DNA from 3 places in the Paenibacillus sp. FSL E2-0190 genome. Region 2 is predicted to be linked to each of the others. Evidence: riboswitches for the same ligand, from Rfam matches in the RefSeq annotation. Region 2 holds a riboswitch; each other region holds the start of a gene.
What was found. Region 2 has a riboswitch for cyclic di-GMP ahead of NST25_RS30080 (NPCBM/NEW2 domain-containing protein). Riboswitches for the same ligand answer to the same signal wherever they lie in the genome.
Positions count from the first base shown of each region.

Region 1 (4,873 bases), 600 kb from region 2:
ATGGAGTTATTAGTTACCTAACCTCCATACACGATGTCGGTCTTCCATTCGCTTCGGTAGTTACCAGTGATGTTTATGGACAACTTGAATTACGCGAAGGAGAGTTCCCACAGCCACTGCCATTCCTGATTACCTTCACTCAACCAGACGGCGTGATCTCTAGCGACCTCACCTCATCTTATGAAGCTCTAAATACCGAATTGACTAACCATAAAGAATCGGCAACCTCAGGTATCACTACCCTTCAAGATAAACTCCAATTGATCAGTCAGACTCGCGAGCAAAAACTAGAAGAGCTTGAAAAAGCTCGGCTAGAAGAAGAGCTTGAAAAAGCTCGGCTAGAAGAAGAGCAAGCAAAGAAAGAAGAAGAAGCGAAAAAAGAAGAAGAACGTTTGGCTGAGGAGAAAAAGCAACAAGAAGCCGAGGATAAAGCAAAAGCTGAGGCAACCCCTCCAACATCAGGCGAAACTGCTCCGGAAGCCCCAAATAAAGAACAACCTGAAGCCCCAGCCACTGATCCGGTAAAGCCGGAAATTGACGAAGAGCTCACAATTCCAAAAGATGTCCCTCAGCAAGAGGCTCCACAAGAGACGCCAAAGGCGGAAGACAGTACGACTACCCCGCCGGTAGCAACCCAAGCTCCTTCGGACCCTCAACCTGAGAAAGGTGGAGAATAAGATGCGAATTAAAAAAATTATCAATAATACCCTATCGAGCTTAATGCTTGTGATCTTTATTCTGCTGGTGGCAGCCGTAGTGTTATCCAAGGCCTCCGGCGGTGAACCTGCTTTCTTCGGATATGAGATCAAAACCGTACTCTCAGGATCGATGGAACCAGGAATTCAGACAGGCTCAATTGTCGCATTAAAACCCGGAGGGGATATGAATCGTTTCAAACCAGGCGATGTCATCACCTTTAGGAATGAAGATAATCTGCTCATTACTCACCGGATTGTAGAAGCGACCGTCAATAACGCTACTGGTGAAGCTGTTTATCGCACTAAAGGCGATAACAACGACGCGCCCGACATGAACCCTACCAGTTCTGTGAATGTTGTAGCTCAGTATACCGGGGTCACTGTACCCTATGTCGGTTACGCTATGAATTTCGCGGTTTCCAAAGCTGGAAGTGTAGTCCTCATGATCGTGCCTGGCTTGATGCTTCTGCTCTATGCTCTGTATACCTCTTGGAAGGCTGTAGCTGCATTAGAAAAGAAAAATGCTGCCCTACTGCCAGCCTCACCGCCCCCAACAGAAACACAGCCCTAAGTTGATTGTCCACTTCCGCTTACGAACCGGAAGATACAATATATAAATTTTATAAAAAATTCAAACACAAATTTGAGGAGGAATTTTATTATGGGTATCAAGAAAACATTGGGTCTTGGCGTAGCATCTGCAGCACTGGGTTTATCATTAATCGGCGGAGGAACCTTCGCATACTTTAGCGACACTGCGCAAAGCACAGCTACATTCGCAGCGGGCACGCTCGATCTGAACTCCGACCCTTCTGTCATCGTTAATATTCCTAACCTGAAACCAGGTGATACGGTAACTAAATCCTTCAAATTGAAAAACGATGGTTCGCTCGATATCGGATCTATTATTCTGAATACATCGACTCAAATCACGGATGCTAAAGGAGATAACTACCTGGATTTAGCCGAGTTCATTAAAGTTAAATTCCTTAGAAATAATGATAAAGGAGTACCTATCGTCTCTCCTGAAAATGTAGTTTATGAGACTACACTTGCTGCTTTAAAAAGTCAGCATCCGGATCTCGTAAAAAATACAGGTTGGGATCAACTCTTTACCGAAGCATCCGGTATTAAAGCCGGTACCAACGACAGCTTCTCCGTCCAATTCGAATTTGTGGAAAATAACCAAGATCAAAATATTTTCCAAGGCGATAGCTTAACACTGACTTGGGATTTCGTAGCTAAACAAGGTGCGAAAAAAGACTACTAAGATCAATAAAGTAATTTAATAAAATACTCGAAGAGCAGCAGATCCTGAATCCGGCCACGGATAAGCAGATTGCTGCTCTTCTCTTTACAATAAACTTTGTCCGATTTATTGATATTTGCTATACTAATAACAAAAATTACGGAGGGGCGTCAGCATAGTGCCACAGAATATGGGCCAACGTATCCAGCAGCTCCGCCTAGACAAGGGTTTCTCCCTATCTGAGCTTGCGGACAGAGCAGATGTGGCTAAGTCGTATCTTAGCAACGTGGAGAGAAACATCCAATCCAATCCATCCATCCAGTTTATCGAAAAAATCGCTGACGCGCTTCAGGTATCCATTCATGCCCTACTCTATGGAGAACCCAATGATGCAGAGGAATCACATTTAGATTCGGAATGGTTCCGATTGGTGCAGGAAGCTATGGACTCAGGCATTAGCAAACGCGAATTCAAAGAATTTCTGGACTATCAGAAATGGAAGCTCGATCAAAAGGATTAATACTTCCTACTAATCTGGTACGATCCTCTCTTCTACTAAATCATATCGAAAAAGGACACAGCGAAGAACCGCTGTGCCCTTTTTCGATATGTAACCCCTCTAATGTATTACTGCACGATCTGCACAGTTTTCTCATGAAAGAACTGGCGGATTTCATCTGCCTTAATGCCAGCCTTCTTAGCTGCTAATAATAAATGTACCCACTCTTGATCCAGATCAATAAACTGCTGTTCTCTGTTGCTACCCTGGTTGGACTTTTCCAAAAAATCTCCCCCTAAGATTTTACGTCCCCAGGCAATCCGGCTGTCATAGTATCTCTACCTTAGACCCGCGACTTTGTGCCCCTGCCTTTCGGCAAGTTTACCTTTTACTGGACCCTTTTCACGAAAGGATCTGCTTAAAAAACTATAAAATTACTATCTGCAATAACATTATACAAAAAGAAAGCGGAAAAGTGTGTCGATTCCTGGTTACTTTCTATTTTAAAAACGAAAAATAAAAGATTTTTTTTCAAAGATCTTGTCCGATTATCACGATACTCGTCCGTTACATAAAATAAATTGTACTAGCAAAATAAATATTTACTGACCTAATAGTTAAAAATAAGGATAATAGAATCATTTTAATAGGCCTTTAGAATGGGTAATGAGAAGAAACACCCTTCTTTTCATTAGAACAAGCTAACCCATACCATTTTGCGAACGTATTGGACGAAAGAATGAATTGATTACAGTGGCCGAAAGTAGCACAATAAGATGAGAAATGAAACCGCAATCATCACAGCTCCAGTAAGCGTTGACACAAAATGTCACGTATGGAGTTCATCCGTTAAGGAGGATGTATTCATGGCAGCCAAAGAGCCCTATAACGAATCCATTTGGAGTAAGTATTACGGACCCAATTTAGGCTACATTCAAGAAAGATATGAACAGTTTGTGAAAGATCCCTCCACCGTAGAAAATAATTATCGCGAGCTTTTTACAAATTCGGGACCTCCTCCCCTAACTCCGGATAGCGAACCGGCTCCTCAGCCGCGCATCTCGGGAGACACCGAATGGCTTAGAAAAGCAGTAAGAGCTTCCAAGCTAATCGCCAATATTCGTATATATGGCCATATGGCCGCTGAAATTGATCCGCTGGTACGCGATCAGAATCCCATGGCAAAATATCTTGAGCTTGAAACCTATGGGCTGACCCGCGAAGACCTGATCGCACTGCCTGCCACGCTTATATGGGAAAATGCGCCGAATGATGTGCATACCGGATGGGATGCCGTGCAACGTATGCGTCAGGCATACACCAAGACTATCGCCTATGAATTCGGGCATGTGCATGAAGAAAAAGAACTGCAATGGCTAAATAGACAGGCAGAATCCACCAGCTCACCAGCACCCCTAAATAATACAGAACGCAAAGAGCTCCTGAACCGCCTGATTCAGGTAGAGCAATTTGAAACCTTCCTCCACAAGACTTTTGTAGGTCAGAAGCGTTTCAGTCTTGAAGGCAATGATGCTCTTGTGCCGATGTTAGATGAAATCGTACGTGCTGCTGCACATGACGGTGCGGAGCATATTTTGATGGGCATGGCGCATCGCGGCCGCCTCAACGTTCTTGCACATATTTTGGGCAAACCTTATGATATCATATTTTCAGAGTTTCATCATTCTCCGAACAAGGAGCTTTTCCCTTCCGAAGGCTCCACAGGCATTAACTATGGTTGGACAGGTGATGTGAAATACCATCTCGGTGCAGACCGTGCTGTCCGTGAAGGAGAAACGGTACGCACAAGAATAACACTAGCGAATAACCCAAGTCACTTGGAATTCGTCAATCCTGTCGTGGAAGGTTTCACTCGTGCCGCACAAGAAGATCGGAGCACTGCAGGACTGCCGAAGATTGATACCAGTAAAGCTATGGCGGTGCTGATGCATGGCGATGCTGCTTTTCCAGGTGAAGGCATTGTTGCAGAAACGCTTAATATCGGCAAACTTCAAGGTTATCAAAATGGTGGGACGATCCATATCATTGTTAATAACCGAATTGGTTTTACGACTGAAAGTGAAGATTCCCGTTCTACGCATTATGCGAGTGACATCGCCAAAGGGTATGAAATCCCAATAGTCCATGTCAACGCTGATGACCCAGAGGCCTGCGTAGCAGCTGTACGTTTAGCTAGCGCATACCGCCATCAATTCAAAAAAGATTTCGTAATTGATCTCATCGGCTACCGCCGTCATGGTCACAACGAAATGGATGATCCTGAAACCACACAACCTATTGTCTACGGCAAGGTTCGCAATCATCCAACCGTCTACAAGGTTTATGCAGAGAGACTGAAAAACGAAAAGGTTCTTACCGCCGAAGACGTACAAAAGATGAATGCTGAGGCAGAAAGCGTATTGCAGC
Region 1 is NZ_CP150306.1:431,360-436,232, reverse strand. Features, by position in the region: gene NST25_RS01910 (hypothetical protein) at 1-677, shown strand, start outside; gene NST25_RS01905 (signal peptidase I) at 679-1,269, shown strand; gene NST25_RS01900 (TasA family protein) at 1,360-1,968, shown strand; gene NST25_RS01895 (helix-turn-helix domain-containing protein) at 2,138-2,467, shown strand; gene NST25_RS01890 (anti-repressor SinI family protein) at 2,575-2,730, opposite strand; cyclic di-GMP riboswitch class I at 2,758-2,842, opposite strand; gene NST25_RS01885 (2-oxoglutarate dehydrogenase E1 component) at 3,313-4,873, shown strand, end outside.
Region 1: another riboswitch for cyclic di-GMP. It lies ahead of NST25_RS01890 (anti-repressor SinI family protein); the one in region 2 lies ahead of NST25_RS30080 (NPCBM/NEW2 domain-containing protein).

Region 2 (4,873 bases):
GAATATAACAGGATGATGATTTATTATCAGTATGTTGGCATACAAAACTATGGAATGTGGATCATACCTACATTATCTATTCGGGGATTATGGCGATCTGGAAGTGATCCATCCCTCCAATATAAGAGTGCTGTCTGCGGTGGCTATGAATGATACTGTATTATTTGAGATTAAACATGAGCCTTTTAAGCAGATGTTTGCCGATTACCCGTTGATTAAGAAGCAATTGATGCTGCTGCAAATGGACCGTTTATTTTTATCGAATTGGTTATTATATGAAATGAAATTTCATGATGCGAGAGCGCGTGATATGATCGGAACGTTAAGGGAGACGGCTACCCTTGTGCTTAAAGATCTGCAAGAACAAAAGATTATTGAGATTCAACATCAGCAGATCACCGTGTTAGACCCGGCGTATTTACTGGAGTATACGGATTTCGATTGAGAAGAGCCGTTCCGGGATTCAGAGAATCGATTATTAAAGGGGTTATGAATGTGGCTTGTAATCATTGTGTAGTAAGAGATCTGAATTTTGAAATCAAGGCTCATGGTGAGCTTAATCTTAGGGTTTTACCTGAGGTTATTCATCACTTGAGTAGAAGTAATACGATACATAAGGTGGAAGAAAATGTGATTACAATTAAGGAGGCTGGGGTGCGGGATTTTCTGGATTTCTGTAATGACCATATGGAGTCGGAGCAGGTTGAATTCCGTATAGATGACCAAACATGGAGACCTCTATCCGAATTACCCACTGTACTTGATATGGAGTGGATTGATGAGGTTATCACTAAGGGTCTTGTTACTTGCTACTTCCAACCGATTGTGAACGTAAGGGAAGAGATTTTTGCATACGAGCTCCTATCCAGATTTAAAAAAGAAGACGGATCTCTTATCTATCCTAATGAGATTTTTGCGGCGGCACGGAATCGTGGGCGTTTATATGCTTTAGACCGGTTATGTAGAATGACGGCTGTAAAATATGCTGCACCCTTAAATAAAAAAACGTTTATTAATTTTATCCCAACGTCGATCTACGCTCCAGAGTTCTGCTTAAGATCAACCGTTGAACTGGCCAATCAATTAGGCGTCGATCCTTCTCTTTTTGTCTTTGAAGTTGTTGAGACGGAGAAAGTGGATGATCTCGCTCATTTGAAAGCTATTTTGACATATTACAAGGACCGGGGATTTGAATACGCTTTAGATGATGTTGGTGAGGGCTTCAGCACGATCGAGATGTTATTGGAGCTTAAACCCCATTACATGAAGCTGGATATGAAATATGTTCAGGGTGTGTCCAGCGATCTGAACAAACAGAAAATAGCAAAGCAATTTTTAGAAAAAGCTTTAGAAATCCAATCCGTTCCTTTAGCAGAAGGTGTGGAGTTTAGAGAGGACTTTGAATGGCTTAAGCAGAGTGGTTATCAGTTGTTTCAGGGCTATTTATTTGGAAAGCCTGATCCTATTCCCAAACAGTAATCCTAATGAGTATATATCCGTCCAGAGGATGAGATGAATTTCAGGTCAGAGTCTGAGTACAGCCAACCCCCGGGGTTGTATAATTTAGGTAATTTGAAAAGGGGGACGGGATAGATATGAAATGGCATCAATTTGTAACGCGCTGGGCGGATTCTAGGGGCTTTGATGGACGAGAGATTGATTATCAATGGCCTTCTCCCTCATTTCCGGTCATCAGTATTCGCAGTAATCTAGGGCGATACTCAGGTCAGGCGTATGGCCGTGGAGGTAAACCCCGTGTGAAGACAGCCGTTGGATTAATCGCTATTGGAGATGTAGCTGTTGGCTTGATTTCCATAGGTGCGATAAGCGTGGGCGTATTATCCTTAGGAGCAATATCACTGGGAATGTGGTTAGCGATCGGAGCAATAGCACTTAGCTGGCTTGGCTTCGCAGTGGGAGCGATTGCGATTGCAGGCGTGGCTGTAGGAGCGATCGCAATCGCGGAAAAAGCGTTGGGGGCCATCGCCATAGGGGATACGGCATTTGGTGCGATAGCGATAGGCAGGATCGCTGGGGGTGCCATAGCTATCGGACAATGGGCATATGGTGTAATCGCAGTTGGCGAACATGGTTTCGGATTAATTCCCGTCACGGGCGATGTGTGGAATTGGTTCCGGCGTTTGTTTGGATCGGGGAGTTAAGTAGACCTACAGTCCTAAAGGATGCCCTTCTCTTCCGGGATAGTCGATAAATAATATCTATCACATAAGAAAAACTAATTGCAATTACCTATACTCATTTCATACCAATTAATCATGCGATCAGATCTAGGCTTATGTTACTCTTTGAATGTATTCGAAACTTCATAGGCAAACCTATGGAAATGTAGGGACGCAAAGCTATAGGGACTAAGGTTATCATAACTATTGTCAGCCAGCTGCCAAAGAGTGTGTAACGCTTTTTGTTAAAATATAAGAAAGTATAAGTTATAAAACTATACTTAATATCTTATATTTCTCGCTTAAACGCTTACCGTCCTTATAAGGACGCCGAAGGCGTTTATGCTTGTTAAGGTTTAATAAAAATTAAGTCTTAATTTTTAGGCGACTTTATACGCAATCAAGCTACTCTTTTGGGGTAGTTTTTTTTGTGCCCATTTTTGGGCACTGGAGAGATTCATATGACATCTGGGGGTAAGAAGAGATGAAGAAAATGATTGCGATCGCTACATCGGCGGCCATGTTGGCCAGTTTTTCGAGTGAGGCAGGTTATGCTTTAGCAAGTGAGGCAAGCAAGGTAAATGTAACAAAAACAGTGGCGCAAAGTAAGGTTAACTTATTAAGCAACGCCTCGGTTATTCCGTTTGAGCTGTACGGCAAGGATGCTCTAAATGCCTATAATGAGGTTTTTAGAATGAATCCAGCAAATATTAAATCCATCACAAATAACGGTGGCAACTACTCAGGCTCGCCTATAGCTAAGGCTATGGATGGGGATATGAGCACGCATTGGGAGACTGGCAAACCGAATAGTTCAACGTTTACGAATGAGGTTGTGTTTGTTTTCAATGAGTCCACTGAATTAAATAGAATGGTATACGCGGCTAGGCAATCCGGTGCGAAAGGTAAAGGTTTTGCTCAAGAATTTGATATCTACGGCTCCACTACCGATGCGGGTGATTTTACGCTCGTGTCTTCTGGAGAATATACAGGCTCAACCGGTGATGTAGTGGAGATTCAGTTCGCACCTACGGCTTTTAAGAGACTTAAATTTGTCTTCAAAAAAGCGAACCAAGATTGGGCGAGTGCGGCTGAGTTTTCTTTTTATAAAGAGGATAGTGTCTCTGCTAAAATGAAAAAATTATTTACAGATGATACCTTGAGCCAAGTTAGTGCTGCCTTTAATACGACAGAGAAATTAACAGCTTTAGAGAATGAAGTGCAGGCACATCCACTGTATGCGCAGTTTAAAGAAGAGATAGAGAATGCAAAGATCCTTTTGAAGAACCATCAGGTAGAGGCAACGGCAGCCAAGGTTTCGAAGCTAAAAGGGTATGGAACAGCCTATGAAAATGCCTATAGCCAAGCTTATAGAATGCCGAATGCAAACGTATCAAAAGTAACGGTGAACGGTGGAAGCTACCCAGGTACGAAGCCTGAATATATGCTGGATGACCAGCCCACTACGCATTGGGAAACGAACAAAAACAATGATGCAAGCTTCACGAATGAAGTCGTGTTTGAACTAGCGCAAGCGGAAGTGCTGGACAGAGTGGCTTTTTTGGCTAGAGATAACCGCAAAGGATTCCCAGAGGCTTTTGAAATCTATGCATCAGAGACGAGTAAAGGAGAGACCTTCCAACTTGTATCTAGCGGAACCGCGATTAGTACCAATGACTTTCTGGAATTTAAATTCGAACCGACGAAGTTTAAAAGATTAAAATTTAAGTTCACAAAAGCTAATATCAACAGACCTTTTGCGGCTGAATTTAGATTTTATACAGAAGATAAAGTAAGCGAAGCTGTAAATGGTATTTTCACAGATGGAACGATGAGTGCGGTTGTGCCTGCTTATAATAGCGTCGAAGCAATCAACGAATTAGAAGAAGCGGCAAAAGTACATCCGCTCTATCCAATCCTGAAAGATTCTTTGGATTTAGCTAAGAGGCTAGTGAATGGTGAAGTTCAAACCGAAGGCACCATCATTGAGGCGGAACAACGTGGAGATATGAAAAAGCATGCGCAGGAAAACCTGAGAATTGGTTTTGGTACGAACAACCAGCCTACAGGTCTCGTTGCAATGCCTGGAGATACGATCAACGTTTATGTGGATGCAGCTTCTAACGATAAGCTACCTTCTTTAGTCTTTTCTCAACAAGAGGCCGCTTGGAATGTTTGGGCTAGAGGTGTGCAATTGCGTCCAGGTAAGAACATTATAACCGTTCCTGAATTTGCTATGAATAGTTATTATGCACATGAAGTGACTAAGGGCGGCACCGTTTATATCGTAAATCCCTATACAGCAGAGGAACAAGGGAAAGCGCCATTGATCCGCTTCGAAGGTTTAGAAAAGATTCCTTTTATGACCAAGACCACGGATCCAGAACAATTCAAAACCTTCTTAATCACATACAAACAAAGACTAGACGAAGATAAAGCGGCTCATCCAAATGTTCAAGATCGTAAACTCATAGATGTGGTAGAAATGGCCAGCGATCATGTTATATTCACAGGAACGGCGACGGAGGCGTACAACAAATATATTACGCAAAGAAATAACCCGCTGGACACCGTAACTGGGTATGACACCTGGATGAAGAGCATTTTTGCCTTCTATGGCTTGGATGGCAGTAGCGAGATTCATGATGCCAAGCTAATTCGTGAGAATATTCGCTTGATGCAGCCTTATGGTG
Region 2 is NZ_CP150306.1:6,846,085-6,850,957, reverse strand. Features, by position in the region: gene NST25_RS30095 (helix-turn-helix domain-containing protein) at 50-445, shown strand; gene NST25_RS30090 (EAL domain-containing protein) at 442-1,479, shown strand; gene NST25_RS30085 (hypothetical protein) at 1,596-2,162, shown strand; cyclic di-GMP riboswitch class I at 2,320-2,406, shown strand; gene NST25_RS30080 (NPCBM/NEW2 domain-containing protein) at 2,665-4,873, shown strand, end outside.

Region 3 (4,873 bases), 900 kb from region 2:
ACGAGTGAGTAACAGGCCTAAACCTGAGTTTTGGAAGCTGAGCTTCCGATTTGAATGTTCTCATTGCAGAGAACGATTCTCCATAGAAAGGAGGTGATCCAGCCGCACCTTCCGATACGGCTACCTTGTTACGACTTCACCCCAATCATCTACCCCACCTTCGGCGGCTGGCTCCCTTGCGGGTTACCCCACCGACTTCGGGTGTTGTAAACTCTCGTGGTGTGACGGGCGGTGTGTACAAGACCCGGGAACGTATTCACCGCGGCATGCTGATCCGCGATTACTAGCAATTCCGACTTCATGCAGGCGAGTTGCAGCCTGCAATCCGAACTGAGACCGGCTTTGATGGGATTGGCTCCACCTCGCGGCTTCGCTTCCCGTTGTACCGGCCATTGTAGTACGTGTGTAGCCCAGGTCATAAGGGGCATGATGATTTGACGTCATCCCCACCTTCCTCCGGTTTGTCACCGGCAGTCACTCTAGAGTGCCCAGCATTACCTGCTGGCAACTAAAGTTAAGGGTTGCGCTCGTTGCGGGACTTAACCCAACATCTCACGACACGAGCTGACGACAACCATGCACCACCTGTCTCCTCTGTCCCGAAGGCCGCTGCTATCTCTAGCAGATTCAGAGGGATGTCAAGACCTGGTAAGGTTCTTCGCGTTGCTTCGAATTAAACCACATACTCCACTGCTTGTGCGGGTCCCCGTCAATTCCTTTGAGTTTCAGTCTTGCGACCGTACTCCCCAGGCGGAGTGCTTACTGTGTTAACTTCGGCACCAAGGGTATCGAAACCCCTAACACCTAGCACTCATCGTTTACGGCGTGGACTACCAGGGTATCTAATCCTGTTTGCTCCCCACGCTTTCGCGCCTCAGCGTCAGTTACAGCCCAGAAAGTCGCCTTCGCCACTGGTGTTCCTCCACATATCTACGCATTTCACCGCTACACGTGGAATTCCACTTTCCTCTTCTGTACTCAAGCCACCCAGTTTCCAGTGCGACCTCAGGTTGAGCCCAAGGTTTAAACACCAGACTTAAATAGCCGCCTGCGCGCGCTTTACGCCCAATAATTCCGGACAACGCTTGCCCCCTACGTATTACCGCGGCTGCTGGCACGTAGTTAGCCGGGGCTTTCTTCTCAGGTACCGTCACTCCGGTAGCAGTTACTCTACCGGACGTTCTTCCCTGGCAACAGAGCTTTACGATCCGAAAACCTTCATCACTCACGCGGCGTTGCTCCGTCAGGCTTTCGCCCATTGCGGAAGATTCCCTACTGCTGCCTCCCGTAGGAGTCTGGGCCGTGTCTCAGTCCCAGTGTGGCCGTTCACCCTCTCAGGTCGGCTACGCATCGTCGCCTTGGTGGGCCGTTACCCCACCAACTAGCTAATGCGCCGCAGGCCCATCCCTCAGTGACAGATTGCTCCGTCTTTCATTCTTCTCTCAGGAGAAAAAAGAAATTATCCGGTATTAGCTACCGTTTCCGGTAGTTATCCCAGTCTGAAGGGCAGGTTGCCTACGTGTTACTCACCCGTCCGCCGCTAAGTCACTTTGAAAGCAAGCTTTCAAAGTGACTCCGCTCGACTTGCATGTATTAGGCACGCCGCCAGCGTTCGTCCTGAGCCAGGATCAAACTCTCCAATTAGTATTGAAAAGAGCGATATGCTCATTTTGAAACATCTGACGAGAAAATTAATTCTCTAATTTTGGATTTCACTTGCGTGATTTCCTACTCACTCGTTGTTCAGTTTTCAAAGATCAAGTTCTCGTTGGCGCCGTTTAATGTCTCAGCAGCAACTCTTATAATATATCATGTTGTTTTCAGAAATGCAAGCTTTATTTTTCGAAGCTTTTTATCAGCCTCGTCTATATCGCCTGTACGCTGTCTAACAACGCTTACCTATAATACCCCAACTATTAATAGAAAAGCAACCCCTAATATAAAAATAAACAACTGGCTTAATAATTAAGCCAGTTGTTTATTTAATAGAGTTATGTTTCTAGCGACGAACTTAATAGTATTTTGCCGCAGTATATTTGGTTGAGGCTTTAATTAAATCGGTTTTCTTATCACTCTTTGCAAGTCCTGCATCCACTGTAGTATCAATGGTAACCCACTTCCCATTAAGCAACACTTCGTTCCATGCATGATATTGCGTAACGTAGCTTGTATTCCCCATTACCAACTTAGCAGGAACATCTACACTCCGCAGCATTGCGGCAAAAAGAGAAGCGTAATCATAGCAAATCCCTTTTTTAGTAGTCAATGTCTTATCGATGCTTGGAATATAATCAGTAGTTACACTATTAGCAAGAGAGTAATCATATTGTACATTCGCAACTACATAGTTATAGATCGCTTTAACTTTCTCTTCGTCTGTTGTTTTGCCTTGTACTAATTGTTTAGCTTTGACAATCGCTTTATCAGAAGAACTCCATTTCACATTCTGTACGGAGCCCAAATATACGGAATTCGAGTCACTCATGGTTACGTCTACTACTTCGGAATATAATGCTTTGTATTTATTGCCGGTTGTGTTCTCCAGAACAGAAACCTTATAAGTCCCATTTCCTTGTTGCAAAGGGAAGTCCTCAGCTTGTCCAGAAGCATACAAGTTATATGTATAGCTGCTGTTATCTTTGGTGATCATGAGTTTGATTCTTTTATCTTTCGGAATATCATAGTTAATACCAATAACACCTTGGGCCACTTTGGATGTAATCAACCAGCTGGCATCTGCACTTGCAGCTTGAGCTGTACTTACCGGAACTGAAGTCATTAGGACGAACAACGCCACCAGCATAAAATAAACCTTTTTCACGGATAAAACTCCTTTCGGTAGCTGGCTGCCATCCTTTCGGGAAGGCCCTTTAGCTTTGCGTCCCTACCTTTCGATAGGTTTGCCGTTATCGTATAAGCTCTATCTGTTCTAGCTTTACTAGATATAATTGATAGAATCCATTTGAAACAAACAAAAAAAGCCTCTTCATTCGGTAGCTGGCTGCCATCCTTTTGGGAAAAGGCCCTTTAGCTTTGCGTCCCTACCTTTCGGAAGGTTTGCCGTTATCGTGTTTAGCTTTCATAGTATAATACTATCATATTTATAGGTGTGAACAAGACCTAATTTACTAGATTACCCATTATTTTATAAATATCTCCCGGTATTTGTGTTTTCTTGTCATTCACTATTCTCCTTTTGTTAATTTGGCATGAACAATCAGCCGATGCGTTGGATTCACTAGCGGATCACATGTAATCAGAGTAAGAATCTTATCCTTGTCATTCCCGTCAAGAACGGAGACATCACTCGGATCTACAACAGAAATATCATACACCTCATAGTTAAACACCTGATCACTAGTCTTTACCGTGATAACATCCCCCACAACAACCTCATTCAATCTGTTAAACAAACGACCCGTAGTTCGAGCCCGATGCGCCGCGATTGCAGCATTCCCGATCTCTCCAAGGGGTGCCGTTTCTTTCATATGGGCTGCAGCATGTTTCATATTAGCTTTTGTAGCCCCTTCTAATACAGGCAGCTTCAAATCAATCTTATCGATTTCAATTAGTGCGATTACTTTGCCACCGACTGCAATCTCCGGTTCAGGCTTTTCTGTCTCTTGGGGTTGGGGCTGTGCCTGGGCATCCAGAACCGATTCCTCTGCTAACAGCTGAGTAACTTCAGCATACCTGCTCTTCAGATCTGGCTGGGGAGTACTATCGGCAGTGCTTAGTTCAGCCGTTTCTAATAACTTCTCCTGCTGCCTGTCGTTGTACCACTCGTTAGCTGTCGGATATAACATGATAAGTATCCCAGCCAGTATGAGTAGATAGGAGAATTTACGCAATGTTATTCACCTCCGTATATTGTTTCTATGGTTATATACAAATCAAGCAGAAACAGCTACTTGCCTTTAAGCATAGCAACTCCTTCTGCCTGAAATTAATGTTTAAAATACCCATTTACGACTTCCAAAGAAATTGATGATCACCGTGATAAAGGTAACCAGCACCTTGGAGATCAAGACTTGAATGCCTAGTTTGTCTGTCAACAGATGCATTAGCAGCAGTGATATTCCGAGCACTACCAGATTCAGCACGATAAACTTGACCAGCTGCACGCGGTCGAAGCCTTCTTTATTCCCCCGGTTGCGATCACGAAAGGTTACTTTTTTATTCAAAATAAAGCTATTCGCCGTGCCTGCACTATAGGAGATCACCTGCGCCAATGCGTATACCATCCCTAGTGAATTCAACAATGTAAAAATCACAAAATCAATAAGCGTATTGAGCAAACCTACGGCATTAAATTTGAGGAACTGTATGAATGCAGCGCGCAAGTTCTTATCTAACATCATTGTGGTCCTTCCGGCGGTCCAGTTGTTCTTCGTTCTGGTAGCCTTTAGTCTCACTAACAATATATAGCGGTCTATCTTTAGACTCGTCATAAATCCGTCCGATATACTCCCCAATCACACCCAACAGCATCAGAACGATACCGTTAAAGAGCAGATTAACGCCTACAATGGAAGCCCAGCCCGGAACCGTCCAGGAGGTAAAAAATATCTTTTGAAACAAGACGAAAAATAAATAGAGAAAGCTAGAGAATGAAAGGAAGAATCCAATATACGTAGCAATCTTAAGCGGCTTATGTGAAAAAGAGGTGATGCCATCTAACGCAAAACGAATCATTTTCTTCAGCGGATATTTGGTTTCTCCGGCAAAACGTTCTTCCCGTTCATATTCCACCATAGTCTGCTTGAAGCCAACCCAGCTCACCAAACCTCTGACATAGCGGTTCTTTTCTTTAAGTCCCCGCAGGACATCACATACCTTACGGTCAATAAGACGGAAATCGCCTGTATCCGTA
Region 3 is NZ_CP150306.1:735,258-740,130, reverse strand. Features, by position in the region: rRNA gene NST25_RS03215 (16S ribosomal RNA) at 87-1,644, opposite strand; gene NST25_RS03210 (transglutaminase-like domain-containing protein) at 2,012-2,821, opposite strand; cyclic di-GMP riboswitch class I at 2,835-2,915, opposite strand; cyclic di-GMP riboswitch class I at 2,990-3,072, opposite strand; gene NST25_RS03205 (class D sortase) at 3,186-3,851, opposite strand; gene NST25_RS03200 (GtrA family protein) at 3,954-4,361, opposite strand; gene NST25_RS03195 (glycosyltransferase family 2 protein) at 4,348-4,873, opposite strand, start outside.
Region 3: another riboswitch for cyclic di-GMP. It lies ahead of NST25_RS03210 (transglutaminase-like domain-containing protein); the one in region 2 lies ahead of NST25_RS30080 (NPCBM/NEW2 domain-containing protein).